2 regions of the Thermopolyspora sp. NPDC052614 genome follow, and region 1 is predicted to be linked to the other one. Evidence: riboswitches for the same ligand, from Rfam matches in the RefSeq annotation. Region 1 holds a riboswitch; the other holds the start of a gene.

Region 1 (15,613 bases):
AGGTGGGGGATGACAGCGGGCGACGTGCTTGCCGAGCGGCTGCCCGAAACGGTCCGCGCGGCGTTGCTCGCGCCGCTGTTCGACCACCACAGTTGCCCGGTACGGCGCGACGACCTGGTCCGGTCGCAGTTCGAGCTGCTCATCGGCCAGGCCGGGGCGCCGGCGCCGCCGGGGACGACGCATTTCGACACCCCGGTGGGGATGGCGATCCGGCGCTGGTGCGGTCCGGTGCTGGGGCTGGAGCCGCATGTGAGCCCGGCCGTCTACCTGGCCGCCCGCGCCGAACTCGGGGCGGTGGAGGTGAACCGGCGGCTGCTGCGGGCGGCCGGGGTGGTGGCGTTCCTCCTCGATCCGGCCGACGCCGGGCCGGACGTGTTGTCGGTCGCCGAGATGGGACGGCTCGGCGGAGCCGCGGCGGACGAGATCGTGCGCATCGAGGAGGTCGAGCAGGAGATCGCCGAGGAGGGCCCGGCGGCCGTGGAGTACATCGGGGAGCTCTACGACGAGCTGGCCGCCCGGGCGGTGCGCGCCGTCGGCCTGAAGTCGGTTGCCGTCCGCCACCACGGCCTGGACCTCGACCCGGACCGCCCGACCCGGGCGATGGTGATCGCCGCCGCGGGCCGCCGCCTCGCCGACCCCAAGGCACGCCTCGCCGACCCGGTGCTCCTGCGCCACCTGCTGTGGACGGCCGTGGACGTGGCCCGCGACCGCGGCCTCCCGCTCCAGCTCGTCACCGGGTACGGCGACGCCGACATCGACCCCCGCCGCACCGATCCCGCGCTGCTGACGGGCTTCCTGCGCGCGGTGCGGCCCGCCGGCGTGCCCATCATCCTCGTCGGCTGCTACCCGTTCCACCGCCGCGCCGCGCATCTGGCGACGGTCCTGCCGCACGTCTACGTCGACGTCGGCCCCACCCTCGCGCACGCCTGCGCCGGATCCGCGGCGATCATCGGCGAGCTGCTCGAACTCGCCCCGTTCCACAAGCAGCTCTTCGGCTCGGCCTGCCGAGGCGTCGCCGAGATGTGTCATCTCGGCGCCTTGTTCCACCGCCGCGGCCTGGCCCGCGCCCTGGCGGCCCGCCTCGACCGGGACGAGTGGAGCCCCGCCGACGCCGCCCGCGTCGCCCACATGATCGGCTCCGGCAACGCCCGCCGCCTCTACCGCCTCTAGCCCACGCCCCGTAGGCCGCGATCTACGCTGTAAAGGCGGCGGCTTGATCCGCCACACAGACACTCACGGGACGCACGGCACCACCGGCGAGGGCCGTACCCGCACCGGCGTGCGGCCGCCTCCGCGCCGCCGCGACGCGTCAGGGAGCGACGCGTCCGGCGGCCTCGAACGCCTCGTGTGTGAGCGGCATCAGCTCCGCCCACAGGGCCTCCATCTGCTCGGCCACCATCTCGATCTCCCGCTGCGGGAAGGACGGGAACGCCGAACCCTCGCGCTTGGTGCGCAGCGACAGGAAGTTCATCAGGGCGCGGGCGTTGCAGGTGGCGTACATCGAGGAGTACAGCCCCACCGGGAGGACGGTGCGGGCCACCTCGCGGGCGACACCGGCCTCCAGCATCTCCAAATAGGCGGCGTAGGCCTGGCGGCAACTGTTCCGCGTCGCCTCCACGACCAGTTTGTGCTGCTCGGGGGTGCCTTCGACGAAGTCGTACTTGCCGGGCTTGCCGATCTGCACGAGGCGCCGCTCGGGCGCGGGCACGTAGAACTCCGGCTCCAGCTTGCGATAGCGCCCGGACTCCTCGTTGTAGCTGAAGGTGCGGTGCCGCATGAACTCCCGGAACACGAAGATCGGCGCGCGGACGTAGAAGGTCATCGAGGAGTGCTCGAACGGCGTGCCGTGCCGGTCTCGCATGAGGAACCGGATCAGTCCCCGGGACCGCTCCGGATCGGCCTCGATCTCCTCAAGGGAACTCTCGCCTTTGGTGGAGACCCGCGCCGCCCACAACACGTCGGCGTCGGAGGCCGCGTGCTTGACCAGTTCCACCGTCACGTCGCTGCGGAACCTGATCTCGGTCTCGTCCACGCCGTTCACCCGTGATCGCCCTCCCGTCGGTCGCTCCCGCAACTTTAATGCCACCGTACGGCGGGCGACGCCGGAGGTCAGGGGGCGGGGGACAGAAGCGCCGGGAGGATGTAGATCTCCGCGGCCGGGGGGAGGGCGCAGTCGAGGCCGCCGAGCCGCCCGGCGTGCTCGCCGCACACGAACATGCTGATGTGCCGCCTGATGTCGCCGTAGTCGTCGCGTAATCGCTGCTCCAGCGCGGGCTGCACGCGGCGCAGCGTGTCGAGCGCCGAGCCGAGGGTGGGGACCTCCTCCCCGGCGCCGGCGACGGCGAACACCTTGACCTCGGTCTGCCCGGCGGCCCAGTGCCGAAGCGTACTGGGCAGCACGAAGGTGACCAGCGTGACCGGCTTGGCCATGGATTCAGAGCCCTTCGACGCAGTCTCCGCTGCGGCGCACGGTGGGGTCCGGAGCGGGGGGCGCACTTGGGGGGTCTCCGGTCCGGCGCGCATCGGTCTCCATGGTTTCACGTCGCCGCGCTCACTGCCGGGGACTACGCGATTTGCGCGATGGATTTAGGGCTCTAATCCGCCAATATCGGGATCTTTAGGGCCGGTCGGCGGTGATGTCGCGGTGGATGCGCGCCTCCGGGACCCCGGCCTGCCGGAGCCTGCGCACGGTGAGGGCGACCATGCCCGGCGGCCCGCACACGAACACCTCGTGCTCGCGCCAGCAGCCCAGCCCCGGCACGACGTCGGGCAGGCATCCCCGCACGCCCGGATAGCCGGGCTGCGCCGACACCGCCGGGAGCACCCGCAGCCGGGGGCAGCGCCTGGACATCTCGGTCAGATCGGCCAGGTCGTACAGCTCGGCGTCGGTGCGCGCGCCGTGCACCAGCAGGATGCCCGGCGCGCGGCCGGAGGCGACGACGTGCTCGACGATGGCCTTCAGCGGCGCGAGCCCGGTCCCGCCCGCGACCGCGAGGATGTCGCGGTCGCCCTCGGGCGGCACCATGGTGCCCATCGGCGGCCCCAGCGTCACCGTGTCCCCGACCCGGGTGTGGGCCACCAGCGCGGTGGAGACCCAGCCGCCCGGCAGGGCGCGCACGTGCAGCCGGATCGTGTTGTCCGGCCGGGGCGCGTTGGCGATCGAGTAGGTGCGCCAGACCCGCGGCCAGCGCGCGCTCTGCACGTTGACGTACTGGCCGGGCCGGTAGTCGAACCGCCGCCCCGGCCGCAGCGTGAGCACGGCGATGTCGCAGGTGCGCCGCTCGTGGCCGATGACCTCGGCGGGCCACCAGGCGGGCTCGTCGCCGGGTTCGGCGTCCGCGGCCGCGATCATCTGGTTGGCCGCGATCGTGTACGCCGCGACCCACGCGGCCTCGACCTCGGGATTCCACATCTCGGCGGCGAAGCGCCTGACGGTGGCGATCAGCGCGTTGCCGAGGGCGGTGTAGTGCTCGGCGAGCACGCCGTATTTGCGATGATCGCGGCCGAGCTGTGCCAGGTAGGGGGCGAGGCTCTCGGGGCTGTCCAGGCTCCGGACGATGCGGGTGAGAGCGCCGAACAGCCGATCGCGCTGGACGTCCATCGCCGGCGGGAACATGCCGCGCAGGTGCGGATTCTCGGCGAACAGCCGGCCATAGAAGTAGGCCGTGGCCTTATCCGCGACGGGCTCGATGAGTGAGAAACTCTCCTTCACCAGATGTGGCTTCAATGGCATTTAAGTACCACCCCTAACGATCGGAAAATCCGATCCTGTCGTGCGCCTCCCGGTGGTCTCGGCGGCCGGAGGTCCGGTCTGTACCGGCACGTCCGGTCGCCTGAATATGAGTCTTTCACTGGTACTGGGACGTCACAACCTATTCATCGCGATGTAGTGCGAAATCCTACCCGGGGTGGGGAGAACTTGATTCCCGTAATTATGATCCGTCACCGCATTGGATTGAGAAGATAATTCACTTTCACCTTCGCCGGTTATTGGCGTGCGGTTTCCGGATTTTGGAGTGGCATTAACGCCCTGCTCGCCCCGAGGCACGCACGATCGCGGTCACCGGCTCCCATCGCAGGCCCCGATCGCGGCTCCGCCCACCGGCTCCGGTCGCGGCTCCGCGCATGGACGGCGCCACCCGGCTTTGGAGCGTTCCGTTTTCCGGGCCGCCGGCTCCCGGCGCCGTCCGCGCGGCGATCCCGCGCGTTCTCGCGAGCCTGACATCGATCCTTGTCCCTAGGTCAGGCCGATCATCACGGATAAGGGGCGCCGCCGCGGCGGACGCTCCTCGCATCTCGGGCAAGGGTCACAAACCAAGTGGGAGGAACAGAAACCTTCAGAGCAGTGACATCAGGGAAAAGTTGTGCGCCATGATGGTCCCGTTACCCGGCGGGCCCGTGTGCCGGAGCCGTGAGCCGGGTGACGTACCGCGCGTGAACCACTGGAGATCCCATGCCTCGACCGTTGATCGGTGTCACCGCCTACCTCGAAGCCGCCCGCTGGGGGACCTGGGTCCGCGAGGCCGTGCTGTCCCCGCCGGCGTACGCGCGTGCCGTGGAGAAGGCCGGTGGCGCGCCCGTCGTGCTGCCGCCGCTGGGCGCCGTGGGGATCGACGACTACCTGCGGGGCCTCGACGGCCTGATCCTCGCGGGCGGTGTGGAGATCGACCCCGGCGCGTACGGCGAGGCGAGGGACGAGCGGGTGGACGAGCCGCAGCCGCACCGGGACTACTTCGAGTTCGCCCTGTGCCGCGCCGCCGTCCAGGCCGACCTGCCCATCCTGGCGATCGACCGCGGCATGCACGTGCTCAACGTCGCGCAGGGCGGCAGCCTGATCCGCTGGCTGCCCGACGTGGTCAAGCACGACCGGCACAGCGCGAACACCCCGCACCCCCTTCAGGTGAGCGTGTCGAGCAGGCTCGGCAAGGCGGTCGGCGACCACACCGAGATCGCCTTCACGCACCGCCAGGCCATCAACCGCCTCGGCGCCGGCATGCTCGCCGTCGCCTGGGCCGACGACCAGATCGTGGAGGGCATCGAGCTTCAGGGACACCGCTTCGCGGTGGGCGTGCAATGGCACCCCGAGCGCGCGAGCGACCTCGCGCTCTTCGAGGCCCTCATCGAGGCGGCGGGCTAGCCGCGGGGATCGCGGACCGGGCGGGTCAGCGTTCCGGCACGGGCCGGGGGCGGCGGGCGTGGTAGACGAACGCCGGCGGCAGGTTCCGCCAGATCGTACGGCCCGGCACGACCTCCTCGAACGCGCCGCGCAGCCGCTGCCGGAAACTGATCGCGGGACCGAGCGCCTGGGCGTGCACGTAGGAGAAGGTGGTGAACGCCCCATCCGGCCGCATCGCCCCCAGCACGGCGCGCAGCAACCGGATCTGCGTCCCGGCCGAGAACGCCGCCCACGGCAGGCCGCTGACGATCACGTCGGCGGCGGGCGCGTCGCGGTCGGCGAGCAGGCGCGGCAGCTTCACCGCGTCGTCCACCACGAGCTCGACCTCCGGATGCCGCTCGGCCAGGTGCCGCGCGAGCAGCGGGTTGATCTCGATGGCGATGTGCCGCCCGCGCCCGCCCAGCCTGCGCTGGATCTCGGCGGTGAACGGCCCGGTGCCGGGCCCGAGCTCGACCACGACGGGATCGCCGCGCTCTGGGATCGGGGTGGTCACGGCCGCCGCCAGGTATCGCGAACTCGGCGCGATCGCGCCCGTGGCGATGGGGGAGCGGAGGAACTGCCGGAGGAAGAGTGCTGATTCCTTTGCCATGGCCTGTCACGGTAAGGGGGTGGACGGGACGCCGCCTCCTGCCTGCGGCCCGTTGCCAGGACCGCCGCGAGGATGACGGGCATTCCTCCCTGGGCAGGAGGCCCATCGGGAGGAGGGGTGGCACCCGGCCAACGCTACCGTCTCCCGAACCGGCCTTTCCCGCGTCGGCGCGAAATTCCGCTGCGTGTTACCGCAGGGTTCCGGGGCCGCACCTGAAGATCGGGCGCGTCCTCGGCACGCGGCCGGTCACCGGCGGGCCGGGACGGGCGGCGAGGCCGGTGGGCGGCGTCCGGCGGATCGCGCGGCGACCCGCCGCGTCGCTCGGGCACCGCCCCCCGGCGTGCGCGAGCGGACGCTATAGGGTCGAAACGTGGATGGCGCGGAAGACCGTTTGTGGACGATCCCGAACCTGCTGAGCCTGCTCCGCCTGCTCGGCGTCCCGGTGTTCCTGTGGCTGGTGCTGGGCCCGCAGGCGGACGGCTGGGCGGTGCTGCTGCTGATGCTGGCGGGCTTCTCCGACTGGCTCGACGGCCACCTGGCCCGGGCCTGGAACCAGGTGAGCCGGATCGGCCGCCTGCTCGACCCGCTCGCCGACCGCCTGTACATCCTGGCCACCCTGGTCGGGCTCACCCTGCGGGAGATCATCCCGTGGTGGCTGGCGGTGGCGGTCGTGGCACGTGACGTTTTCCTGCTATGGATTCCGCCGGTTTTGCGTAAATATGGACATGGTCCTGCCCTGCCGGTGCACTTCCTCGGCAAGGCGGCCACGGCCGCTCTGTTGTACGCCTTCCCACTGCTGTTCCTGGCCGGTCACGACGGGTGGTACGCCGAGGCGGCCCGCGTGTTCGGCTGGGCCTTCGCCATCTGGGGAACAGGTCTGTATTGGTGGGGCGGAGTGTTGTATGTGATACAGGTACGCCGGCTCATCACAGCGTATGCGGACACGGGCGACGGGGAGCGCGGCCGTGGGCGCGGTGAGGTGCAGACCACCGGAGGGTGACCCGTGAAGGCCGTCGTCATGGCGGGCGGGGAGGGGACACGGCTGCGGCCGATGACCGCCAACCAGCCCAAGCCGCTACTTCCCGTGATCAACCGTCCCATCATGGAGCACGTGCTGCGCCTGCTGAAGCGCCACGGCTTCACCGAGACCGTCGTCACCGTGCAGTTCCTGGCGGCGCTGATCCGCAACTACTTCGGCGACGGCGAGGAACTCGGCATGTCGCTGCACTACGCCACCGAGGAGATGCCCCTCGGCACGGCGGGCAGCGTCAAGAACGCCGCCGACAAGCTCCGCGACGACCGCTTCCTGGTCATCTCCGGCGACGCGCTCACCGACATCGACCTCACCGACATGATCCGGTTCCACCGGGAGAACCGGGCCCTGGTCACGATCGGCCTCAAGCGCGTGCCGAACCCGCTGGAGTTCGGCATCATCATCGTCGACGAGAAGGGCCGGGTGCAGCGCTTCCTGGAGAAGCCCACCTGGGGCCAGGTGTTCTCCGACACCGTCAACACCGGCATCTACGTGATGGAGCCGAGCGTCCTGGACGAGGTCGCCACCGACCGCCCGGTGGACTGGTCCGCCGACGTCTTCCCCCGCCTGCTGGAGCGCGGCGCCCCCCTGTACGGGTACGTCGCCGAGGGCTACTGGGAGGACGTCGGCACCCACGAGAGCTACCTCAAGGCCCAGGCCGACGCCCTGTCCGGCCGGGTGCGCCTGGAGTTCGACGCCTTCGAGCTGTCGCCGGGCGTGTGGGCCGCCGAGGGCGCCTCCATCGACCCCGAGGCCATCCTGAAGGGCCCCCTGTACATCGGGGACTACGCGAAGGTGGAGGCGGGGGCCGAGCTGCGCGAGTACACCGTGCTCGGCAGCAACGTCGTCGTCAAGAGCGGCGCGTTCGTGCACCGCGCGGTCATCCACGACAACGTCTACATCGGCCCGGGCGCCAACCTGCGCGGCTGCGTGATCGGCAAGAACACCGACGTGATGACCTCCGCCCGCATCGAGGAGAGCGCCGTCGTCGGCGACGAGTGCGTCATCGAGGCCGAGGCGTACGTCTCCTCCGGCGTCAAGATCTACCCCTTCAAGACCGTCGAGGCCGGCGCGGTCGTCAACACCAGCGTCATCTGGGAGTCGCGCGGCCAGCGCAACCTGTTCGGCCCGCGCGGCGTCTCCGGCCTGGTCAACGTCGAGATCACCCCCGAGCACTGCGTACGGCTCGCCAGCGCGTACGCCACCACCCTGAAGAAGGGCGACGCGGTCGTCACCTCGCGCGACACCTCCCGGGCGGCCCGCGCGCTGAAGCGGGCGGTGATCAGCGCCCTCACCGCGGGCGCGATCGACGTGCTCGACCTGGAGGCCGCCGCGCTGCCGGTGGCCCGCTTCCACACCGCGGCCGAGAACGTCGGCGGCGGCATCGCGCTGCGCACCACCCCCGGCGACCCGCAGAGCGTGGACATCGTGTTCATGGACCCCAACGGCGCCGACCTGTCCCAGGGCGCCCAGCGCAAGCTGGAGCGGGTGTTCTCCCGGCAGGAGTACCGCCGCGCGTTCCCCGGGGAGATCGCCGAGCTGAGGTTCCCGCCGCGCGTCGTGGAGACCTACGTGAACGCGCTGCTGCGGTGCGTGGACATGAGCGGGGTGCGCGAGGCCGGGATGAAGGTCGTCGTCGACTGCGCCGGCGGCACCGCCTCGCTGGTGCTGCCGAGCCTGCTCGGCCGGGTCGGCGTGGACGTGCTCACCGTCAACAACCGCCTCGACGACGCCTCGCCCACCGAGACCATCGCCGAGCGGCGGCGCGACCTGCAGCGCCTGGCCGAGCTGGTCGGCTCCTCGCGGGCCGCGTTCGGCGTGCGGTTCGATCCGGTGGGGGAGCGGGTCTCGCTCGTGGACGAGATGGGCCAGCTGATCAGCGAGGAGCGGGCGCTGCTCGTCGTGCTCGACCTGGTGGCCGCCGAGCGGCGGGGCGGCTCGGTCGCGCTCCCGGTGACCACCACCCGGGTGGCCGAGCAGGTCTGCCGCTTCCACGGCGTCCAGGTGCAGTGGACCTCCACCGCGCTCGACGCCCTCACCACGGCGGCCTCCTCCGACCCCTCCATGATCTTCGCGGGGGACGGCCGGGGCGGTTTCATCGTCCCGGAGTTCGCCCCCACCGTGGACGGCCTGGCCGTGTTCCTGCGCCTGCTCGGCCTGGTCGCCCGCACCCGCCTGTCGCTCAGCCAGATCGACGCCCGGATCCCCGAGGCCAAGATGCTCAAACGCACCGTGCCGACGCCCTGGGCGGCCAAGGGCGCGGTCATGCGCTCGGTGGTGGAGGCCGCCGAGGGGCGCAGGATCGACACCACCGACGGCGTACGGGTGGTGGAGGAGGACGGGAGCTGGGCGCTGGTGCTGCCCGACCCCGCCGAGGCGGTCACCCACCTGTGGGCCGAGGGCCCCGACTTCGACTCGGCCCAGGCCCGGCTGGAACGCTGGGCGGCCGTGGTGGAACAGTCCGCCGGGTCCTCGTAGGGCCTCCCTCGCCGGGAAACGCGCCGGGAGCCGCCGAACCCGGATGGGCGGGGCGGACCGGGCGGGCCGGACGGACAGGGTGGGCCCGGCGGTCCCGGCATACCGCCGGCGATCCGGCGGACCTGGCACGAGTGTCCGGATTCGGACGCCCGCCGTCCTCTTCGGAGGGGGTGTGGCGTGATGCGCGCGCCCTCGCGTGTCATAAGATCGAATGCGAGAGGTAAAGCTCAGGACGAGGAGTCGTGGACCACGTGTCGTCGCCAGTGGCGGAGAGCGCCGGGGCGCCCCCCGGCGGCCGGCGCCCCCGGGATGCCCGGTGGCCCGTCCGGCCGATCTCCCGCCGCGCCGGACCGGCCGTCTGCCGACGTCGCCCGGTCGTGAGCCAGGCCCTGTGGCAGGCCGTGTGCCTGGCCGTGTGCGCGGTGGCGGCGTGCGGGCTCCGGCGTCGCCCGGCCCGCCGGAAGGATCATCCGGGCGGCGCGGCGGCATGGACCTTACGACCGCCCCGGCGGTACCTTTGGGACCGTACCAACAGCCGTTCAGCATTCTGTCTTGACCTTTGCGCCTCATCAGCGTAAGTTGCGGCATTCGCAGTCTGAGGAAGTCTTGAGTAGCGAAGAAGCGAGGCGCGTCCACAGCACCGTAGCCGCGACTTCGCGGTAGGAGGCCGAGCCGATCGATGCCCAGCGTCTACTGCACGCAGTGCGGTCATGCCAACCCCGAGGATGCCCGTTTCTGTTCGAGATGCGGGTCGCCGCTCACCCGTGAGACCCCCGGCGACACCACCTCCACGATCTCCATAGCGGGCATCGAAGCGTTGGACGCCGAGGCTGGGCAATCCCCGCTTCCCGATCGGACGACGGTCGACGAGCTCCGTCCCGGCACCTCGCTCCTGGTCGTCATGCGCGGGCCGAACGCCGGCAGCAGGTTCCTGCTCGACAGCGACCTCACCACCGCGGGCCGCCACCCGGAGAGCGACATCTTCCTGGACGATGTGACCGTCTCCCGCAGGCACGCCGAGTTCTACCGGCGTGGCGGCTACTTCACCGTGCGCGACGTGGGCAGCCTCAACGGCACCTACGTGAACCGGGAGCGCATCGAGGAGCACCCGTTGACCGGCGGAGACGAGGTGCAGATCGGCAAGTTCCGCCTCGTCTTCTTCACCCGCGGCCCGGGAGGGGCATAGGGCACATGGGCGGAGCGGCCGCACGGGCGTACATGAGCATCGGGGAGGTGCTCGCCCTGCTGCAGGGCGAGTTCCCCGACGTCACCGTCTCCAAGATCCGTTTCTTGGAGGGCGAGGGGCTCATCGAGCCCGAGCGCACCCCTTCCGGCTACCGCAAGTTCACCCACGCCGACGTGGAGCGGCTGCGCTACATCCTGACCGCCCAGCGTGACCGGTACCTCCCGCTCCGCGTGATCAAGGATCACCTGGAGGAGGCCGACCGGCGCGTCTTCCACCGGCCCAGGCCCGTCGCCGATCCCGCCCCGCCTCCCCAGGTACGGCTCAGCCGGGAGGAGCTGCTGGAGGCGGCGTCCATCGACGCCGACACGCTCGACGAACTGGAGTCCTACGGCCTGATCGCGCCGCAGGCCCGCCGTTACGACGCCGACGCCCTGCAGATCGCGCGCGCCGCCGGAGAGCTGGCGAGATTCGGCGTGCATCCCCGGCACCTGCGCGCCGTCAAGGCGGCGGCCGAGCGCGAGGCGGGCCTGGTCGAGCAGGCCGTCGCGCCGCTGCTGCGCCGCCGCGCCCCCGGCGCCGCCGCCGAGGCGGAGGAGTCGGCCCGCGAGCTTTCCGGGTTGCTGCTGGACCTGCATGCGGCTTTGCTTCGTGTGGGGGTTCGGGGCGTTCTCGGAAGGTAAGTGAACCTTCGGGGCGCTCATGCGCTGGAGGGTGTTAGGTTGAATTGCGGCGAAGGTCAGCCGCAGGAAGGGAACGCGAAGCCGGCGTGCTGAGCGAACGGGCCATGCCGCCAGTCAAGGCTTCCCGCGGAGCAAGCGAGAGGTGCTGAGCGGCCAGGGAGTGTGGAGTCGCCTGTGTTGCAGATGGAGGTTGTGGGGGTTCGCGTTGAGATGCCCTCGAACCAGCCGATCGTCCTGCTGAAGGAGGCGAGCGGGGATCGCTACCTGCCGATTTGGATTGGGATGACCGAGGCGACGGCCATCGCACTCGCCCAGGCAGAGGAACCGCCGCCGCGGCCGCTCACCCACGATCTGTTCAAGAACGTGCTGGAGGCGCTCGGCGTGCGCCTGCGCACGGTGAACATCGTGGCGTTGCGCGACGGGATCTATTTCGCGGATCTGGTGTTCTCCAACGGAGTCGAGGTCAGCGCGCGGCCGAGCGACTCGATCGCGCTCGCGCTGCGCACGGGGGCCACGATCTTCGCGAGCGAGGACGTCGTGCGGGAGGCGGGGGTGACGATCCCCGACGACCAAGAGGACGAGGTGGAGAAATTCCGCGAGTTTCTCGACACGATCACGCCGGAGGACTTCGGGCGCGCAGGTTAGCGGCCGGAGTGAAGGCCGGGCAAAAAGCCGGTCAGCGGATTCCGGTACGAGACGGAGTACTCGGCCGAGTTCCGCATGGAGTACTACGGAGTACAGGGCATGGGGTACTTGACGTGGCGACTGGCGTGTAGTACCGGGCGTATAGTATCGGGCGGAGTACGGGAGTCTTGGCCGGTTTTACGGTAATGAGCCGCGGAAGAGGGGAATCGCCGTGACGATCGGCCGGGTAGACGGCTCATTTCGGGTATTTACGCTTCACGACGCGCCGGGCGGGATCGTTGACTGACGCTGGTCGCGGTCCTACGGTGCAAGGGAAACCACGGTTGTAGTTCACGAACCCCCAGATCAGACCGTGGGATGAGAGAAAGCCGGAGGTCCGCGTGGCGGTCAGCAGCGGCGAAGGTAAGACAGCCGGCCAGCCCGATCCGGCGCAGCGCGAATCGGCACGGGAGCGCGCGGGTGAGCAGGGTCTGCTGTTCGACGAGCGGCCCTCGGCGCTGCCCGACGACATGGGATACCGCGGTCCGGTCGCCTGCGCGGCCGCGGGGATCACCTACCGGCAGCTCGACTACTGGGCGCGCACCGAGCTGGTGCAGCCGAGCATCCGGGCCGCGCACGGTTCGGGCTCGCAGCGGCTGTACAGCTTCCGCGACATCATCGTGCTCAAAGTGGTCAAGCGCCTGCTCGACACGGGGGTGTCGCTGCAGCAGATCCGCACCGCCGTCCAGCACCTGCGCAACCGGGGGGTCGCCGACCTGGCGCAGATCACGCTGATGAGCGACGGCGCGAGCGTCTACGAGTGCACCTCGCCCGACGAGGTGATCGACCTGTTACAGGGGGGCCAGGGCGTGTTCGGCATCGCCCTCGGCAGGGTCTGGCGCGAGGTGGAGGGCACGCTCGCCGAGCTGCCCGGGGAGCGCGCGGTGGCCGACCCTTTGTCCCAAGGCGACCACCCGGGAGATGAGTTGGCCCGGCGAAGACGGGTGCGTCGCACAGGGTAGGCACAGCACAGGGTAAGCACAGGGTAGGGTGGCAACGCACGGCCATTGACCCCATGCGGGAGAGACCGCGTCCAGCTCCACCATCGCAGTTCGGTGCGGGGCCCGCCGCAGGGCCCGTCGCGGGACGGGCGGCACGTCGGCGACGCCGGCAGCCGCCGCGAGCGGTGAGCGGGATCGCGGCGCCGAAGGAGCAACCATCCCCGGAATCTCTCAGGCACCCGTACCGCGTGGGCAGGCGACTCTGGAAAGCGGGTGTGCCCGCCAGGCACACCTCACCGAAGGTGCAAGCCCCTGTCCGGGGGCGAAGCTCTCAGGTGCCGATGACAGAGGGGGAGACCCGGAAACGGTTCGCGCCCGGCACTGATCGGGACGCGGGTCTCTACGCCTCTGGAGGTCCTATGAGCGATCGGTCCCTTCTCCGCGATCTCGCCGCGCCGCCCTTCGCCACGCGCCACATCGGCCCCGGCGACGCCGACCGGGAGCGCATGCTGCAGACCGTCGGCCACGCCTCGGCGGCCGACCTGCTCCGCGCGGCCGTACCCGAGACGATCAGGTCCGCAGCCCCGCTGACGCTGCCCGCCCCGGCCGGGGAGGCCGAGGCCATCGCCGAGCTGCGCGCCCTCGCCGCCCGCAACCGGGTGCTGACCTCGATGATCGGCCTGGGCTACCACGGCACGATCACCCCCGCCGTCATCCGCCGCAACGTGCTGGAGAACCCGGGCTGGTACACCGCCTACACGCCGTACCAGCCGGAGATCTCGCAGGGGCGGCTGGAGGCGCTGCTGAACTTCCAGACCATGGTCGCCGACCTCACCGGCCTGCCGATCGCCAACGCGTCGCTGCTCGACGAGGCGACCGCGGCGGCCGAGGCGATGATGCTCGCCCGGCGCGTACGGCGGGGCGGGACCGGCGCGTTCGTGGTGGACGCCGAGGCCCTGCCGCAGACCAAGGCGGTGCTGCGCACCCGCGCCGAGCCGCTCGGCGTCGAGTTGCGCGAGGCCGACCTGACCGGCGGGCTGCCGGAGGGCGAGGTGTTCGGGGTGCTGGTCCAGTACCCGGGCGCCGGCGGCGCGATCCCCGACCTGCGCGGCGTCGTGGCGGCGGCGCGGGACCGCGGCGCGCTCGTGGTCGTCGCGGCCGACCTGCTGGCGCTGACGCTGATCGAGTCGCCCGGCGAGCTGGGCGCCGACATCGCGGTGGGGTCCACGCAGCGGTTCGGGGTGCCGCTCGGCTTCGGCGGCCCGCACGCGGCCTACATGTCGGTGCGCGCGGGTCTTGAGCGGCAGCTCCCCGGACGCCTCGTCGGGGTCTCGGTGGACTCGGGCGGGCGCGCCGCCTACCGGCTCGCCCTGCAGACCCGTGAGCAGCACATCCGCCGGGAGAAGGCGACGAGCAACATCTGCACCGCGCAGGTGCTGCTCGCCGTGATGGCGAGCATGTACGCGGTGTACCACGGGCCGGCCGGGCTGCGGCGCATCGCGCAGCGCGTGCACCGGCACGCCGCCGTGCTCGCCGCCGGGCTGCGGCAGGGCGGGGTGCGCGTGGTGCACGAGCGGTTCTTCGACACCGTGCTCGCGCACGTGCCCGGACGCGCCGACGCCGTGGTCGCCTCGGCCCTCGACCGCGGCATCAACCTGCGCCGGGTGGACGCCGACCAGGTGGGCGTGACCTGCGACGAGACCACCACCCTCGACCACCTGACCGCCGTCTGGGCGGCCTTCGCCGCCGGGATCGGCGCGGGCGAGCGCGCGGACGGGCCGGGCGCGCTCGCCGAGCCGGACGTCGAGGGGCTCGACACCTCCACCGGGGACGCGTTGCCGGACGACCTGCTGCGCCGCACGCCGTACCTGACCCATCCGGTCTTCCACGAGCACCGCTCGGAGACCGCCATGCTCCGCTACCTGCGGCGGCTGCAGGACCGGGACATCGCCCTGGACCGCTCGATGATCCCGCTCGGCTCGTGCACGATGAAGCTCAACGCCACCACCGAGATGGAGCCGATCACCTGGCCGGAGTTCGCCGACATCCACCCCTACGCGCCGCGCGACCAGGCCGCCGGGTACCTGGAGCTGATCGCGACGCTGGAGCGGTGGCTCGCCGAGATCACCGGCTACGCGGCGGTGTCGCTGCAGCCGAACGCCGGGTCGCAGGGGGAGTTCGCGGGGCTGCTCGCCATCCGCTCCTACCATCGCGCGAACGGGCGGCAGGACCGCGACGTCTGCCTGATCCCGTCCTCGGCGCACGGCACCAACGCGGCCAGCGCGGTCATGGCCGGGATGCGGGTCGTCGTGGTCGCCTGCGACGAGGCGGGCAACGTGGACCTCGGCGACCTCGACGCCAAGATCGAGAAGCATCGGGACCGGCTGGCCGCGATCATGGTGACGTATCCGTCGACGCACGGGGTGTTCGAGGAGACGATCGGCGCGATCTGCGCGCGGGTGCACGAGGCCGGCGGGCAGGTGTACGTGGACGGCGCCAACCTCAACGCGCTGGTCGGCCTGGCCAGGCTGGGCGAGTTCGGCGCGGACGTGTCCCACCTGAACCTGCACAAGACCTTCTGCATCCCGCACGGCGGCGGCGGGCCCGGCGTCGGGCCGGTCGCCGTCCGCGCCCACCTCGCCGACCACCTGCCCGGCGATCCGCTCGCCGGCCGGGAGGGCGAGGGCAAGGGCGGGACCGGGCCGGTGTCGGCCGCGCCGTACGGCTCGGCGTCGATCCTGCCCATCTCCTGGGCGTACATCCGGATGATGGGCGCGGAGGGCCTGCGGGAGGCGACCGAGCAGGCGATCCTGTCGGCGAACTACCTCGCCCGGCGGCTCGCCCCG
Region 2 (15,613 bases), on a different contig from region 1:
GCGGGCGCGCCTTCGCCGGCCAGGCGGACGAGTCGTTCTTCCTCGACCTGCGCGTGTTCGACCTGCTGTACGGCGGCAACCTGTCCGAGGTCGGCCAGGACACCCTGCGCGGCTACAACGTCAACACCCTGGCCGTGCAGATCCCCAAGCACGAGCTGGCGCTGCACGGCAACGCCCGGCGCAACCCCGTCGTCGGCATCTGGTCGACGGTGGACAAGTGGAGCCCGCGCGGCTACGTCCAGGTCTCGCGCCTGGGCAACCCGCTGGTCAACGAGGTCGTCGTCCCGGCGAAGCTGAAGGACGCCTTCAACTCGATCGGCCCCGACAAGGACGCCGGCATCCGCCAGGTCGTCAAGCGGGTGACCGAGCCCGAGCTGCCCAAGCTGATCGAGGCCATCTACAAGATCCCCGCGCCCCGGACGCCGCGCAACGACCTGGTGCAGATCTTCCTGACCGGCATCGCCAAGGACACCGGCCCGATCAAGGCCGACCTCAACTCCCAGCTCCTCAACCGGGACGTGAACGCCAGGCGGTTCCGCCCGTCGGAGATGCTGCGGCTCAACATGGCCGTGCCGCCCGCCAAGCAGCCCAGCCGCCTCGGCGTCCTCGGCGGCGACCTGGCCGGCTTCCCCAACGGCCGTCGGCCCTTCGACGACGTCGTCGACATCTCGCTGCAGGCGGTCGAGGGCGCGGCGCAGAACGGCAAGCTCGTGCAGGCGCTGGCCGCGGGCGACAAGGTGGACCAGAACGACAAGGCGTTCCTGGGCTCCTTCCCCTACCTCGCGCTGCCCGGCAACGTCGCCGTGAACTCCTCCGGCAGCGGCAGCTGACCATCCCCGCCGGTGCGGGGCCCGTCCACCCCGGGCCCCGCACCCCTCTCGGGGCCGTTCCCTCCCGTGAAGGGGCTCGACCAGCATGCGACCCACCGCCACCTCCGCCGCGCGACGGCCGGGCGTCCGAAATCTCCTGGACACCGGCGACGCGCATGAGACGCGCCACGCGGACGGCACACACCACGCGGACGACACGCACCACGCGGACGACACGCACCACGCGGACGACACAAACGACACAAACAGCGTGCTCGGCGCTGACGAGGTGAATCACACCGACGACGCCACCCCCGTTGCGAACCCCGCGGACGCCGTGAACCAGATCGACCATGCGCGCCGCGCGGACCACGCCCACGCCGGGGACGCCCGCGACGAGCGGACCGGCACCGTCCGATCGGGCATCGACGGCGGGACTGCCGGCGACGGGCCGAACCCCGCATCGGGCCGCAGGAGCGGCCGGGAGGACGACGGTGACGCCTCGGCGGACGGCAACGGCGGCGCGGCTCCGGGGCCGCGTGCCCGGCGTCCGAGGCTGCGGACGGTCTTGGTGGCGGGCGCGGGAGGGCTGGCGGTCGCGATGCTCCTGACCGGTGTCGCGGCCCTGCTCCCCGGAACGGAGCCCGCCTCCCCGCCCGTCGCCGCGAGGGTCGAGCTCCGCGAGGCGCCGGTGTCCCCGGTGTCGGTCGCGCGTTCCGTGGAGTCGCTGCAGGTCCGGCTCCAGCGGCTGCCCAAGGACCACCTGGCCTGGGCCCGCCTGGGGGCCGCGTACGTCCAGCAGGCGAGGATCACCGCGGACCCCTCGTACTATCCGAAGGCCGAGCAGGCGCTGGCCCGCGCCGCCGCGCTCGCCCCCGGCGACCCGGAGGTGCTCACCGGCCAGGCCTCGCTCGCGGCCGGCCGCCACGAGTTCGACCTCGCGGTACGGCTCGCCGACCAGGCGATCGAGGCCAACCCCTACGGCGCCCTCGCCCACGGGATCCGCGCCGACGCCCTCACCCAGCTCGGCAGGTACGACGAGGCGACCGACGCGATCAACCGGATGATGGACCTGCGCCCCGGCGTCTCGTCCTTCACCCGCGCCTCCTACGACGCCGAGCTGCGCGGCGACGTCCGCAAGGCCGCGGACTTCCTCGCCTACGCCCTGCGCGACGCGCTCGCCCCGGAGGACGTCGCCTACTGCCGCTACTACCTGGGCGAGCTCGCCCTGCACTCCGGAGACGTCGACCGCGCGGCCCGCGAGTACGACGCGGCGCTCGCGGCGGCCCCCGACTACGTGCCCGCCCTCGCGGGACGCGCCCGCGCCCTGGCCGTGTCGGGACGCCTGGCGCAGGCCGCGGACGCGTACCAGGCCGTGGTGAACCGGCTTCCGCTCGCGCAGTACCTGGTGGAGTACGGCGAGGTGCTGGTCAGGCTCGGCCGGGATCCCTCCGCCCAGTGGACCCTGCTGGACGCGCAGCGCCGCCTGATGGCCGCGGCGGGCGTACGCGACGACCTGACCTGGGCCGAGTTCGAGGCCGACCACGGCTCCGCGGAGCGGGCGGTGCGGCACGCCCGGGCCGAGTACGAGCGCAACCCCAACCTGGTCGCCGCGGACGCGCTGGCCTGGGCGCTGCACAAGGCAGGGCGTTCGAAGGAGGCGCTGCGGTACGCCAAGCAGGCCACCTCGACCGGGTGGCGCAACGCGCTGCTCCACCACCATCGCGCGGTCATCGAGCGGGCGCTGGGCCGTACCGGCGACGCCAAACGCTCGGCCGCGCTCGTCAAGGAGATCAACCCGCGGTTCGACCCCGAACTGCCCGCCCTCGCGAGATTCTCATGACGCCCAATCGACCCACCTCCACCCAGCCGGCCTCCACTGACCCGGCGCAGGCCCGCGACGCGGCCCGTCCGCGCGCCACCGTTCCCCCGCTCGACGAGTCGTCGCTGCGCGGGGCGCCCGGTTCCGGGAGCCGGATCTTCCTGTGGGAGACGCTCCGGTCCTCCTCCCCGTCCGGATCGCCGTCCCGCGGCCTGCTCGGGACGTTGTCGCCCGGCAAGAGGCTGCGGGAGCTGCGGGGCGGATGGCGCGGGCTCGTCGCCGCCGTGCTGCTGGCGGCCCTGGTGCTCGGCCTCGGCATGGCGGTGCTGCTGCTCGCCATGCCCTCGGCGGCACGGGCCGACGCGGCGGCCCATCCGCTGGGGAACTTCACCGTCAACCACTACAACGGACTCCGCGTCCACCCGGACCGGGTGGAGAACCGGGCGATCGTGGACTACGCCGAGTTGCCCACGCTGCAGGCCCGGCCCGGCGTCGACGCCGACGGCTCCGGCACGATCACGCCCGAGGAGGCCGCCGCTCACGCCCGGGCGCGGTGTGCCGAGCTCGTCGCCAACCAGCGGCTCACCGTGAACGGCGCGGCCGCGGCCTGGCGGGTGGTGACGTCCTCGTTCGCCTACCACCCGGGCCAGGGCGGGCTGCAGACCAGCAAGCTGATCTGCGAGCTCTCGGCCCCGGCCCCCGGCGGGACGGTGTCGTCGGTCGGGTTCACCGACTCCTACCTCGTCGACCGCATCGGCTGGCGGGAGATCACCGCCACGTCCGAGGGGGTCCGGCTCGCCTCCTCCGGCCTGCGCGCGGACAGCGTCAGCGACGAGCTGCGCGCCTATCCGGAGGATCTGCTCACCAGCCCGCTGAACGAGCGCACGGCGGAGCTGCGGGTCGAGGGCGCCGCCGCGCCCGGCGGCCCGATGCCGACCGCCGCGCCCGGCGGATTCTCGCTGGGGCTGCCCTTCGGCGGGCCGATCGCCGACGCCCTCGCCAAGCTTGATCGCACCTTCACCGACCTGATCGGCACCTCGTCGCTGACGGTTCCGCTGGGTCTGCTGGCGGTGGTTCTGGCGGTGGTGCTCGGGGCGGGTCACGCGCTGATCCCCGGGCACGGCAAGACGATCATGGCGGCCTATCTGGCGGGACGCCGTGGCCGTCCGCGTGACGCGTTCGTCGTGGGCGCGAGCGTGACGCTCACCCACACCTTCGGCGTACTGGTGGTCGGGCTGCTGCTGAGCGTCTTCTCCACCCTCGCCGGGGAGTCGGTCCTCGCCTGGCTGGGCCTGGCCAGCGGCGTCCTCATCGCCGTCGTCGGCGCCCGCCTGCTCTGGTCGGCGTTCCGCGCCGACGCGCCGGACGAGGATGAGCACGGCCATGGGCACGGCCACGGGCATGGGCATGGACACGGCCACGGACATGGGCACGGGTTCCGGTTCGGACACGGCCACGGGCATGCTCTCGGCGGCAACGGCCGTGGCGGGCTGATCGGGCTGGGCATCGCGGGCGGCCTGGTGCCCAGCCCGTCGGCGCTGATCGTGCTGCTGGGCGCGATCGGGCTGGGGCGGACCTGGTTCGGCGTCGCGCTGGTGGCCGCCTACGGGCTGGGCCTGGCGGCGACTCTCACCGCGACCGGGCTGCTGCTGGTCAAGCTCGCGGGCCGCCTCGACCGGCTCGCCGCGGCCCGGCGGGGGCTGCTCGGCCGCGTCGCCGGTCTGGCCCCCGTGGGCACGGCGGCGATGGTCGTCGCCCTCGGCACCGGCATCGCGGTACGCAGCCTCGCGTCCGCGATCTGACCGCGGTCGCCCGCCGGTCGCGAACCGGCCCTGCCCCGGCGTCGCAGGCCCTCGGCGGGTGGGCATTCGGTGAACGCCCACGGGCGCGCTCAGCGGAGGTCGCGGGTGCTCTCCCTGATGATCACCTCGGCGGGGATGCGCTCGGCGCGCCACTCCCCCGCCGAGTCCGGGTCGAGGGCCAGGTCGAGGACGCGTTCGCCCATGTCCTCCAGCGGCAGCCGTACCGTGGTCAGGGCGGGAACGGTGTCGCGCGAGGTGGGGATGTCGTCGAAGCCGGCCAGGGAGAGATCGGCCGGCACCGAGACGCCGCGGGCGCGCAACGCCGCGAGCGCGCCGACGGCCATCACGTCGTTGGCGGCGAACACGCACGTCGCGTCGGTGCCCTCGGCGAGCAGGCGCTCGGCCAGCGCGTGGCCGCCGTCGCGGTCGAAGTCGCCGTACAGCACCTGGGGGTCGGGCAGCCCGGCGTCGCGCAGGCCCTCGGCGAACCCGGCCAGCCGTTCGCGCACGACCATCAGCTCCGGCGGCCCGGCCAGTACGGCGAAGCGGCGATGCCCGAGCGCCGCCAGCGAGCGGGCCAGCCGCGCCGCGCCCCCGTGGTTGTCCGGGACGACGGTGTCGGCCGGCAGCACGGTCCGGCCCACGCACGCCGCCCGGCCCCCGGCGGCACGGTAACGTTCCAATTCCGCCGCGAGGCGGCCGGTGAGCCGGTCGTCGGTCACCCGGGTCCCGGCGAGCACGATGGCGCGGGCCCGCTGCGCGCGCAGGGTGGCCACGTGGGCGATCTCCCGCTCCGGATCCCTGCGGGTCGCGCTGATGAGCACCACCAGGCCCCGGCGCTCGGCGGCGCGCATGACGCCTCCGGCCAGCATGGCGAAGTAGGGATCGGTGAGGTCGTGCACGATCAGGCCGACGACGTCGCTCGCGCCGTGCGCCAGCGTCCGGGCGACCAGGTTGGGGGTGTAGCCGAGTTGCCGGGCGGCCTTCTCGACGCGATGCCGCAGCTCGCTGCCGACGCGCCGGGTGCCGGCCGGGCCGAGCACCCGCGAGGCGGTGGCCAGCGAGACGCCGGCCAGGCGCGCCACGTCGTCGAGGGTGACGGCCTTGCGCGGCGCGCGCGAGCGCCCGCCGCCTCCCGTGGCCCTTCCGCCGCGCGGCCCGCCGCTGTTGTCCACGCTCTGAACGGCTCCGTCGGCCGCCTCGGTTCCGCCGCCCGCCTGCTCCGCCACGCTCCGCCGGGACCGCCGCGCGGCCCGGCCGGCTAATTGGCCCTCGGACCCGCCTCCGTTCCTCTCCTCCGCGCCCTGACCGGCCCGCCGACCGGTCCGGCCGGCTAATTGGCCCTCGGGCCTGCCTCCGGACTCCTCTCCGGACCTCTCACCGGCGGCCCCACCGGCCCCTTCGCCGAGGTCTCGCGCGTTTCGTGCCGCGCCCGGCCGGTTCTTTCCGTCCGCGCGTGTGACTCCACCCACGACGTCCCACCCCTTGAACACGTTTCCGCGCCCTTCCGCCCCATTGTGGTACGCGCCAAGTATCTCGCCGTTGCGGGAAATCGTCAGCGGAGAGATCCCGGCGGACGGCGTCGCCGACGGACCGTCCGCGACGCGATGAACGGGCCTTTGCGCATATGGGCGCGGGGACGGCGTGGCATCCTCTGGTACCGCTCACGACGTCGCGGCAGTTTCATGGACGGCACGGACGGAATGGACGGCAGATCGTGCCGACCGGAGAGGAATTCCTGGAAGGCGATCTTGGCCCGGATGACCGGGCGCCGCCAGTGGGTCTCCCGGCGTACGGCCCTGGCCATCTTGGCGGAGTTGGGGCGGCGGGAGCCCGGGGCGAAGAACCAGCGGGCCCACGGCGAGCCCGGCCGGGCCAGCCGGACCGCGCCGACGACGAGGAGGACCGGCACGAACAGGCCGGCGAGCCCGGTCCAGATCTTGCCCTTGAGCAAGGTGACCACGGCGAGCACGAGATTGACGGCGAGCAGGCCGACCGCGACCTGGCGCCCCGCGGGCACGCCGTCCGGGGTCTGCCAGGTGAGCGGGCGCAGGCCGAGCAGCAGCAGGCCGGTGACGGCGACCGCCACGAACACCGCGTCGACCGAGGTGCGGCCCTCCTCGGACCAGTACACATCGCGCAAGTGCAGGATCAGCGCGAACTCGTCCAGGACCAGGGCGGCCCCGACGCCGAAGACGGCCGCGGCGAAGGCGTACCAGCCCGTGGACGCGGCCGAGACGATCAGGCCGGTCACGCCGCCGACGAGCATGAGCACCACGCCGAACACCACGTGGTGGATGTGCAGGTCGCCGACGCTGATGTTGCGGAACCAGCCCACCCCGGCGCGGATCAGGCGGACGTGCACCCGGGTGACGACGAACGCGAGAATGAGGGCGACGAAGAAGCAGAACAGCGGCAGGCGCTGCGTCTCGACGATCCTCTCCTCGAACCACGTCACCTTCGGTCACCCCCCGTCCGTCCAAAGTACGTCCCCCAATACCACCATTTCGGCGCCATTGGTCGCGACGATCGGCCACTCTCAGATCGGCCACTCTCAGATCGGCCATGGTCGGATCGGTCAGACAAGGAAGCCGCGCAGCAGCGCCGCCGTACCCTCGACGTGCTCCATGACGGCCTTTCGAGCCGCCTCCGGGTCCCGGGCGAGGATGGCCTCGACGATCGCGGCGTGCTGCTCGGCCGAGTGCTCGATGTTGGGGCCGAGCACCGGGATCGCGTTGAGCAGGTCGGTGACGCGCAGGCGGGCGTCGGCGCAGGCCGCGGTGAGCAGGGCGGAGCCGGTCAGCTCGGCGATGGACAGGTGGAAGGCCGTGTCCAGGCGGCGGTAGTCGGCCGGGCTCGCCTCGTTGACGTCCGCCAGGCGACGCCGCAGCACCGCCCGCTGCTGTTCGGTGTGCTCCATCGAGGCCAGGGCGAGCGCGGCGCCGCAGTCCATCGCCATGCGGTAGGTGAGCGCGTCGGCGACCTCGGCCGGGCCCATCGCGTCCACGGCCTCGCGCAGGTCGCCCTGGCCCGGGTCGGGCTGGCGGTAGGTGACGAAGGCGCCGCCGTACCTGCCGCGCCGTACCTCCAGATAGCCGGAGTCCTGCAGGGCGCGGATCGCCTCGCGCAGGGTGACCCTGCTGATCCCGAGCAGGGCGGCGAGCTCGCGCTCGGGCGGGAGCTTGTCGCCGTGGGCGACGCCGCCGAGTTTGATCGCCTGAAGCAGCCGCTCGACCGTCTCCTCGAAGGCGTTGCCCATGCGGACCGGTCGCAGGAACGCGGTCAGCGGGGGTCGGCCCATGATGTTCCCTCCCCTTCGCCCGCCCCGACCGCTCGCCTGCGCACGTCCCGCCCGGCGGTACCGTCGGCGGGCCGTTGCTCCGAGAATAGACCGGCGGAGGCCGGGGCGGCGTCCAGGTCCGATGCGCCGGTGAGGGCCCGTTGACGCCGGGGCGTCGCTGGTGCTTGCATTCCGTCAATGGTCTGATTCCAGACTTTTTCTGGAGGGGAGTTCGCGGTGCTCACCGTCGATCAGTTGCGGGTGGAGGTCGAGGCCGGCCGGGTGGACACCGTGCTCCTCGCCATCGTGGACATGCAGGGGCGGCTCCAGGGCAAGCGGCTGTCGGCCCGGTACTTCCTGGAGGAGGTGCTGCACCACGGCGCGGAGGGCTGCAACTACCTGCTCGCGGTGGACGTGGACATGAACACGGTGGACGGCTACGCGATGTCCTCCTGGGAGCGCGGCTACGGCGATTTCATGATGAAGCCGGATTTGTCGACCTTGCGGAGGGTGCCGTGGCAGGAGGGCACCGTGCTGCTCCTGGCCGATCTCGGCTGGGAGGACGGCACCGACGTCGTCGCCTCGCCGCGGCAGATCCTGCGGGCGCAGACCGCCCGCCTCGCCGAGCGGGGCTGGGCCGCGTACGTCGGCACCGAGCTGGAGTTCTGCGTCTTCGACGACAGCTACGAGGACGCCTGGCGCAAGGGCTATCGGGACCTCTCCCCGGCCAACCTCTACAACGTCGACTACTCGCTGCTCGGCACCGCCCGGGTGGAGCCCCTGCTGCGCCGCATCCGGCTCGGCATGGAGGGCGCGGGCATGTACGTCGAGTCCGCCAAGGGCGAGTGCAACCTCGGCCAGCACGAGATCGCCTTCCGGTTCGCCGAGGCCCTGGTCACCTGCGACAACCACTCGATCTACAAGAACGGCGCCAAGGAGATCGCCGCCCAGGAGGGCAGGTCGATCACCTTCATGGCCAAGCCGAACGATCGCGAGGGCAACTCCTGCCACATCCACATCTCGCTGCGTTCGGCGGACGGTGAACCGATCATGGCGGGCGACGGGCCGCACGGCCTGTCGGAGATCGGGCGACAATTCATCGCCGGGCAGCTCGCCGCGCTGCGGGAGCTCACGCTCTTCTACGCGCCCAACATCAACTCCTACAAGCGGTACGTGCCGGGCAGTTTCGCGCCCACGGCGGTGAAGTGGGGCGTGGACAACCGCACCTGCGCGTTGCGCCTGGTCGGTCACGGGCCGTCGCTGCGGGTGGAGAACCGGGTGCCGGGCGGCGACGTCAACCCCTACCTCGCGGTGGCGGCGCTGATCACCGCCGGGCTGTACGGGATCGAGAACGAGCTGGAGCTGGAGGACGCCTATCCGGGCAACGCCTACGACTCCGACGCCGCGACCGTGCCGCACACGCTGCGCGACGCGCTCGAGCTGTGGGAGCGGTCGGACATCGCGCGGGCGGCGTTCGGGGACGAGGTGGTCGCGCACTACGCCAACAACGCCCGGATCGAGCTGGCCGCCTTCGACGCGGCGGTGACCGACTGGGAGCTGCGGCGCGGCTTCGAGCGGATGTGAGCGGGGAGGGCCGATGAAGATCGTCAATCCGGCGACCGAGGACGTACTCGCCGACGTCGAGATGGCCGACGCCGCCGAGGTGGACCGGGCGGTCGAGCGGGCCCGGCGGGCCTTCGCCGCGTGGCGGGGCGTCGCGCCCGGCGATCGGGCGAGGCTGCTGCGGCGCTTCGCCGTACTGGTGGACGAGCACGCCGACGAGCTGGCGCGGCTGGAGATCGCCAACGCCGGGCACACGGTGGGCAACGCCCGCTGGGAGGCCGGCAACGTGCGCGACGTGCTGCACTTCTACGCCGGGGCGCCGGAGCGGCACCACGGCCTGCAGATCCCGGTGCCCGGCGGGGTCGACGTGACCTTCGCCGAGCCGCTGGGCGTCGTCGGCGTGATCGTGCCGTGGAACTTCCCCATGGTGATCATGATGTGGGGGGTCGCGCCCGCGCTCGCCGCCGGGAACGCCGTGATCGTCAAGCCCGCCGAGCAGACCCCGCTCACCGCGCTGCGGCTGGCCGAGCTGGCGCTGGAGGCGGGGCTTCCCGAGGGGGTGCTCCAGGTGCTGCCCGGCGAGGGGGAGGTCGCGGGGGCGCGTCTGGTCGGGCATCCCGGCGTACGCAAGATCGCCTTCACCGGATCGACCGAGGTGGGAAAGCAGATCATGGCCGCGGCGGCGGGCACGGTCAAGCGGCTCACGCTGGAGCTGGGCGGCAAGAGCGCCAACATCGTGTTCGCCGACGCGGACCTGGAGAAGGCGGCGGCGACCGCGCCGTACGCGGTGTTCGACAACGCCGGGCAGGACTGCTGCGCGCGCTCCCGGGTGCTGGTGCAGCGGGAGGTCTACGACGAGTTCCTGCCGCTGCTCGCGCGGGCCGTGCAGGGGGTGAAGGTCGGCGACCCGCTCGACGAGGCCACCGAGATGGGGCCGCTGATCAGCGCCGAGCATCGGGAGCGGGTGGCCTCGTTCGTCACCGGCACGCCGTACGCCCAGGGGAACTGCCCGCGCGGCCGGGGGTTCTGGTTCCCGCCGACGATGCTCACGCCGGATCCGCGCGATCCGGCGTTCACCGAGGAGATCTTCGGGCCGGTGGTGTCGGTGGCGCCGTTCGACGACGAGGCCCACGCGATCGCGATCGCCAACGACACCGAGTACGGCCTGAGCGGCTCGATCTGGACGCGCGACGTCGGGCGGGCGCTGCGGGTGGCGCGTGCCGTCGAGGCCGGCAACCTGTCGGTGAACTCGCACTCCAGCGTGCGGTACTGGACGCCGTTCGGCGGCTTCAAGCAGTCCGGTCTCGGCCGGGAGCTGGGGCCGGACGCGCTCGCCGCGTTCAGCGAGACCAAGAACGTCTTCATCGCGACCGACTGATCGTCACGCCCGGCGGGCGGACGGCGGAACGTGACGCGGATTGTGACGCGGAATGTGACAACGAGAGAACCGGGAGAACGGACGGACATGCAGCGATTGCTCGACCGGGTGGCTGTGATCACCGGGGCCGGCAGCGGGATCGGGCTGGCCACCGCGCGACGCTTCGCGCGCGAGGGCGCCACAGTGGTGTGCGTCGACCTGGACGAGGACGCGGGCGCGACGGCGGCGGCCGAGGTGGACGGCCTGTTCGTGCGGGCCGACGTGTCCGTCGAGGACGACGTGATCCGGATGTTCCGCACCGCGCACGAGACGTACGGCAGGATCGACATCGCGTTCAACAACGCGGGCATCTCGCCGCCGGACGACGACTCGATCCTCACCACCGGGCTCGACGCCTGGCGGCGGGTGCAGGAGGTCAACCTCACCAGCGTCTATCTGTGCTGCAAGCACGTGATCCCGTACATGCGCGAGCAGGGCAAGGGGTCGATCATCAACACCGCGTCGTTCGTGGCGGTGCTGGGGTCGGCGACGTCGCAGATCTCCTACACCGCCTCCAAGGGCGGCGTGCTGGCGATGTCGCGGGAGCTCGGGGTGCAGTTCGCGCGGGAGGGGATCCGGGTCAACGCGCTGTGCCCCGGGCCGATCAACACGCCGCTGCTGCGGGAGCTGTTCGCCAAGGATCCCGAGCGGGCGCAGCGGCGGCTGGTGCACGTGCCGATGGGGCGGTTCGGGGAGGCCGACGAGATCGCGGCGGCGGTGGCGTTCCTGGCGAGCGACGACGCGTCGTTCATCACGGCGTCGGAGTTTCTGGTGGACGGAGGGATTTCGGGGGCATATGTGACTCCGCTGTGACGGTCGCCTCGGGGGATGCCGGCCTGGCGCCGGGGCTTCGGGGGACGGGGGATTTTTCAGTGGACCAGGAGAGTTGATGAGCGACGTGCCCGTGATCGGGATCACCTGCTATGCCGAGCCCGCGAGGTTCACCGTGTGGGAGACGCGGGCCGCGCTGCTGCCGTACGACTATGTCGATCAGGTGGCGCGGGCCGGCGGCCAGCCGGTGCTCCTGCCGCCCGCCGGAGAGCCCGCGTCGGTGGTCGGGCGGCTCGACGGGCTGATCCTCGCCGGCGGCGGGGACATCGACCCGGGACGGTACGGCGCGCCGCCCCACGAGGCCACCGGATATATCCGGGAATTTCGGGATGATGCCGAGTTTGGGGTGGTGAACGCCGCGCTGGCGAACGGTCTCCCGCTGCTGGGCATCTGCCGGGGCCTGCAGGTGCTCAACATCGCCCTCGGCGGCACCCTGCACCAGCACCTTCCCGAGACGGTCGGGCACACCGGCCACTCCCCCGCCCCCGGCCGCTACGGCACCCTCCCCGTACGGCTCACGCCCGGCAGCCGCCTGGCCAAGATCTTCGACGGCGAGCACCTGGCCGACCCCAACCACTACCACCACCAGGCCATCGACGCCCTGGGCGCGGGCCTGACGGTGACCGCCCGGGCCGACGACGGGGTCATCGAGGCGGTGGAGCTCGACGACCATCCGTTCTGCCTGGCCGTACAGTGGCATCCCGAGACCGGGGAGGACAACTCGCTGTTCGCCGCGCTCGTCGACGCCGCCCGGATCACGCGCCCCTGATACATTGTCCCCGACACCGATTTTCCGTGCGGGAGAGCGCCCTGGCAGCCGGTCAGGGCCGCCGAAGGAGCAAGCCCTCCCCGCGAACCTCTCAGGCCCATGGACCGTACGGAAAGGTGCCCTCTGGAAAGCAGGCCGGTGAGGGGCCTCGCCGAAGGTGAAAGTCCGGCAAAGCCCGGGCGAAGCTCTCAGGCATCGATGACAGAGGGGGAGGATGCCCGACGATACTCACCGCATCCGACCCTGCTGAGGTGCACAAGCATGTCCCAGACCACAGCGCTGCACGGTGTGCACGAGAGCCTCGGCGCGACCATGATCGACTTCGCCGGATGGCTCATGCCGCTCCGGTACGGAAGCGAGTCCGCCGAGCACAGGGCCGTCCGCACCGCGGCGGGACTGTTCGATCTGTCCCACATGGGAGAGATCTTCGTCAGCGGGCGGGAGGCCGCCGCCGCCCTCGACCACGCCCTGACCGGCCATCTGTCGGCGGTCGCGCCGCGCCGCGCCCGCTACACCATGATCTGCGCCCCCGACGGGGGCGTCATCGACGACCTGATCGTGTACCGGCTGTCGGCGGAGGAGTTCCTCGTCGTCGCCAACGCCGCCAACGCCGAGCGGGTCGCCGCCGAGCTGACCGCGCGCGCGGCGGGCTTCGACGCGGTCGTGGACGACCGGTCCGCGGCCTACGCGCTCATCGCCGTACAGGGGCCGAGGGCACAGGCGATCCTCACCGAGACCGGGCTCACCGAGGCCGACCTGGACGGGTTGAAGTACTACGCGGTGCTCCCCGGCAAGGTCGCCGGGACCGGGGCGCTCATCGCCCGGACCGGGTACACCGGCGAGGACGGGTTCGAGCTGTTCGTCGCCGCCGACGACGCCGTGCCCCTGTGGCGGGCGCTGATCGCGGCGGGCGAGCCGTACGGGCTGCGGCCCGCGGGCCTGTCGGCGCGCGACACGCTGCGCCTGGAGGCGGGCATGCCGCTGTACGGCAACGAGCTGACGGCCGATCTGACCCCGTTCGACGCCGGGCTCGGCCGGGTGGTGGCGTTCGCCAAGCCCGGCGATTTCGTCGGCCGGGCCGCGCTGGAGGCCGCCAGGGACGCCTACGCCGCGGGCCCGGCGCGCCGCCTCGTCGGCCTGGTGTCGCACGGCCGCCGGATCCCCCGGCACGGCTACCCCGTCGTACTCGACAATGACGGAACCGTCGTCGGCGAGGTGACCAGCGGAGCGCCCTCTCCCACCCTCGGAAGACCGATCGCCATGGCCTATGTGCGGGGCGAGGTGCTCCGCGATCGGGCCGAGGGGCTGGCGGTGGACATCCGCGGCGTCCACGAACCGGTCGACGTGGTCGACCTTCCCTTCTACAGGAGGAACACGTGAGCAGCATTCCCGAGGAGCTCGGCTACAGCAAGGAGCACGAGTGGGTCGCCGGGCTCGACGAGAGCTCGGTGGTGACCGTGGGCATCACCGCCTACGCGGCCGAGCAGCTCGGCGACGTCGTCTACGTCCAGATCCCCGAGGCCGGCTCGACCGTCGAGGCCGGAGACGCCGTCGGCGAGATCGAGTCCACCAAGTCGGTGAGCGACGTCTACTCGCCCGTCGCCGGCGAGGTGGTGGAGATCAACCAGGCCGTCGTGGACGACCCGTCGCTGGTCAACTCCGACCCGTACGGTGAGGGCTGGCTGTTCCGGGTCCGCGTCAGCGGCGAGGCCGAGGACCTGCTCACCGCCGAGGAGTACGCGGCGCTCACCGCCGGAGACGCCTGACCCGGCGTGGCCCGCTCCCCGCGTGCGGGCCACGCCGAATAATTTGCCTCATCACATGCCGCACGACATGCCGCACGACATGCCGCGGGGGGCCGACGGGGGTAACCACCGGGGGCGCCCGCACGGGCGAGGGACACGCTCTGACACACGCGCCGGACGGCAGGGCCGCCGGGACAGCCCGTGGAAAGGCAACGACACATGGCCATCAGCGTCTTCGACCTCTTCAAGATCGGCATTGGCCCGTCCAGCTCCCACACCGGCGGCCCGATGGCGGCCGCGCACAAGTTCGCCCGCTCCCTCCACCAGCAGTCCCTGCTGAAGAAGGTGCGCCGGGTCGAGGCGATCCTGTACGGCTCGCTCGGCCTCACCGGCAAGGGACACGGCAGCGACAAGGCCGTCCTGCTGGGCCTGTCCGGCGAGAAGCCCGAACTCGTCGACGTGGACACCGTCGACGAGCGCCTCGCCGCGATGCGCGCCTCCGGCACCGTCCACCTGTACGGCACCCACGAGATCCCCTTCGTCGTCGGCGAGGACCTGATCTTCGAGCGCAAGGTGTCGCTCCCCCACCACCCCAACGGAATGCGCTTCACCGCCTTCGACCACTCCGGCGCCACCCTGCTGGAGAAGGTCTACTACTCGGTCGGCGGCGGTTTCGTCGTGGACGAGACGGCCACCGGCGCCGACCGCATCAAGCCCGACGACACCGTCCTGCCGTACCCGTTCACCACCGCGGCCGAACTGCTCGCGCACTGCGCCGACACCGGCCTGTCCATCTCCGGCGTGATGCTGGAGAACGAACGCGCCTTCGGCCGCGACGAGCCCGAGATTCGCGCCGACCTGCTCAACCTGTGGCGGGTGATGGCCGAGTGCGTCCGCCGCGGCTGCACCCGCGAGGGCGTGCTCCCCGGCGGCCTCAAGGTCCGCCGCCGCGCCCACCAGCTCTACCGGCGCCTGCAGAGCGAGACCCCGGAGAAGGACCCCCTGCAGACCATGGACTGGGTCAGCCTGTTCGCCCTCGCCGTCAACGAGGAGAACGCGGCGGGCGGTCGGGTGGTCACCGCCCCCACCAACGGCGCGGCGGGCATCGTGCCCGCCGTCCTGAGCTACTACGACCGTTTCATCCCCGGTTCCGACGACGACGGCGTCATCCGCTTCCTCCTCACCGCCGGGGCGATCGGTGTGTTGTTCAAGGAGAACGCCTCCATCTCCGGAGCCGAGGTCGGCTGCCAGGGCGAGGTCGGCTCCGCCTGCTCGATGGCCGCCGCCGGCCTCACCGAGGCCCTCGGCGGCACCCCCGAGCAGGTCGAGAACGCCGCCGAGATCGGCATCGAGCACAATCTCGGCCTCACCTGCGACCCTATCGGCGGCCTGGTCCAGATCCCCTGCATCGAGCGAAACGCGATCGCCAGCGTCAAGGCGATCGCGGCCTCCCGGATCGCCCTGCGCGGCGACGGCCGCCATTTCGTCTCCCTCGACAAGGCCATCGCCACCATGCGCGCCACCGGCCGCGACATGCTCGACAAGTACAAGGAGACCAGCCGCGGCGGGCTCGCC

Evidence for each region. A riboswitch is a leader RNA that binds a small molecule or an ion and turns the genes downstream of it on or off. The one in region 1 is predicted to bind glycine.
Region 2: linked by a shared signal. The riboswitch ahead of gcvT (glycine cleavage system aminomethyltransferase GcvT) and the one ahead of gcvP (aminomethyl-transferring glycine dehydrogenase) in region 1 are both predicted to bind glycine.

What each region holds. Positions count from the first base shown of each region.
Region 1 covers NZ_JBFATZ010000006.1:112,750-128,362, reverse strand. Annotated here, with positions in the region: gene AB0K60_RS15145 (amidohydrolase family protein) at 10-1,170, shown strand; gene thyX (FAD-dependent thymidylate synthase) at 1,310-2,032, opposite strand; gene AB0K60_RS15135 (hypothetical protein) at 2,110-2,430, opposite strand; gene AB0K60_RS15130 (globin domain-containing protein) at 2,618-3,733, opposite strand; gene AB0K60_RS15125 (gamma-glutamyl-gamma-aminobutyrate hydrolase family protein) at 4,454-5,137, shown strand; gene AB0K60_RS15120 (methyltransferase domain-containing protein) at 5,163-5,765, opposite strand; gene AB0K60_RS15115 (CDP-alcohol phosphatidyltransferase family protein) at 6,136-6,765, shown strand; gene AB0K60_RS15110 (mannose-1-phosphate guanyltransferase) at 6,769-9,276, shown strand; gene AB0K60_RS15105 (FHA domain-containing protein) at 9,956-10,462, shown strand; gene AB0K60_RS15100 (MerR family transcriptional regulator) at 10,495-11,142, shown strand; gene AB0K60_RS15095 (bifunctional nuclease family protein) at 11,317-11,787, shown strand; gene AB0K60_RS15090 (MerR family transcriptional regulator) at 12,168-12,788, shown strand; glycine riboswitch at 12,948-13,024, shown strand; glycine riboswitch at 13,025-13,124, shown strand; gene gcvP (aminomethyl-transferring glycine dehydrogenase) at 13,187-15,613, shown strand, end outside.
Region 2 covers NZ_JBFATZ010000002.1:548,022-563,634, reverse strand. Annotated here, with positions in the region: gene AB0K60_RS06030 (DUF4331 domain-containing protein) at 1-830, shown strand, start outside; gene AB0K60_RS06025 (hypothetical protein) at 916-2,652, shown strand; gene AB0K60_RS06020 (High-affinity nickel-transporter) at 2,649-4,433, shown strand; gene AB0K60_RS06015 (LacI family DNA-binding transcriptional regulator) at 4,523-5,518, opposite strand; gene AB0K60_RS06010 (hypothetical protein) at 5,989-6,891, opposite strand; gene AB0K60_RS06005 (FCD domain-containing protein) at 7,012-7,734, opposite strand; gene AB0K60_RS06000 (glutamine synthetase family protein) at 7,951-9,297, shown strand; gene AB0K60_RS05995 (aldehyde dehydrogenase family protein) at 9,311-10,654, shown strand; gene AB0K60_RS05990 (3-oxoacyl-ACP reductase) at 10,742-11,506, shown strand; gene AB0K60_RS05985 (gamma-glutamyl-gamma-aminobutyrate hydrolase family protein) at 11,583-12,293, shown strand; glycine riboswitch at 12,313-12,410, shown strand; glycine riboswitch at 12,411-12,508, shown strand; gene gcvT (glycine cleavage system aminomethyltransferase GcvT) at 12,555-13,673, shown strand; gene gcvH (glycine cleavage system protein GcvH) at 13,670-14,059, shown strand; gene AB0K60_RS05970 (L-serine ammonia-lyase) at 14,258-15,613, shown strand, end outside.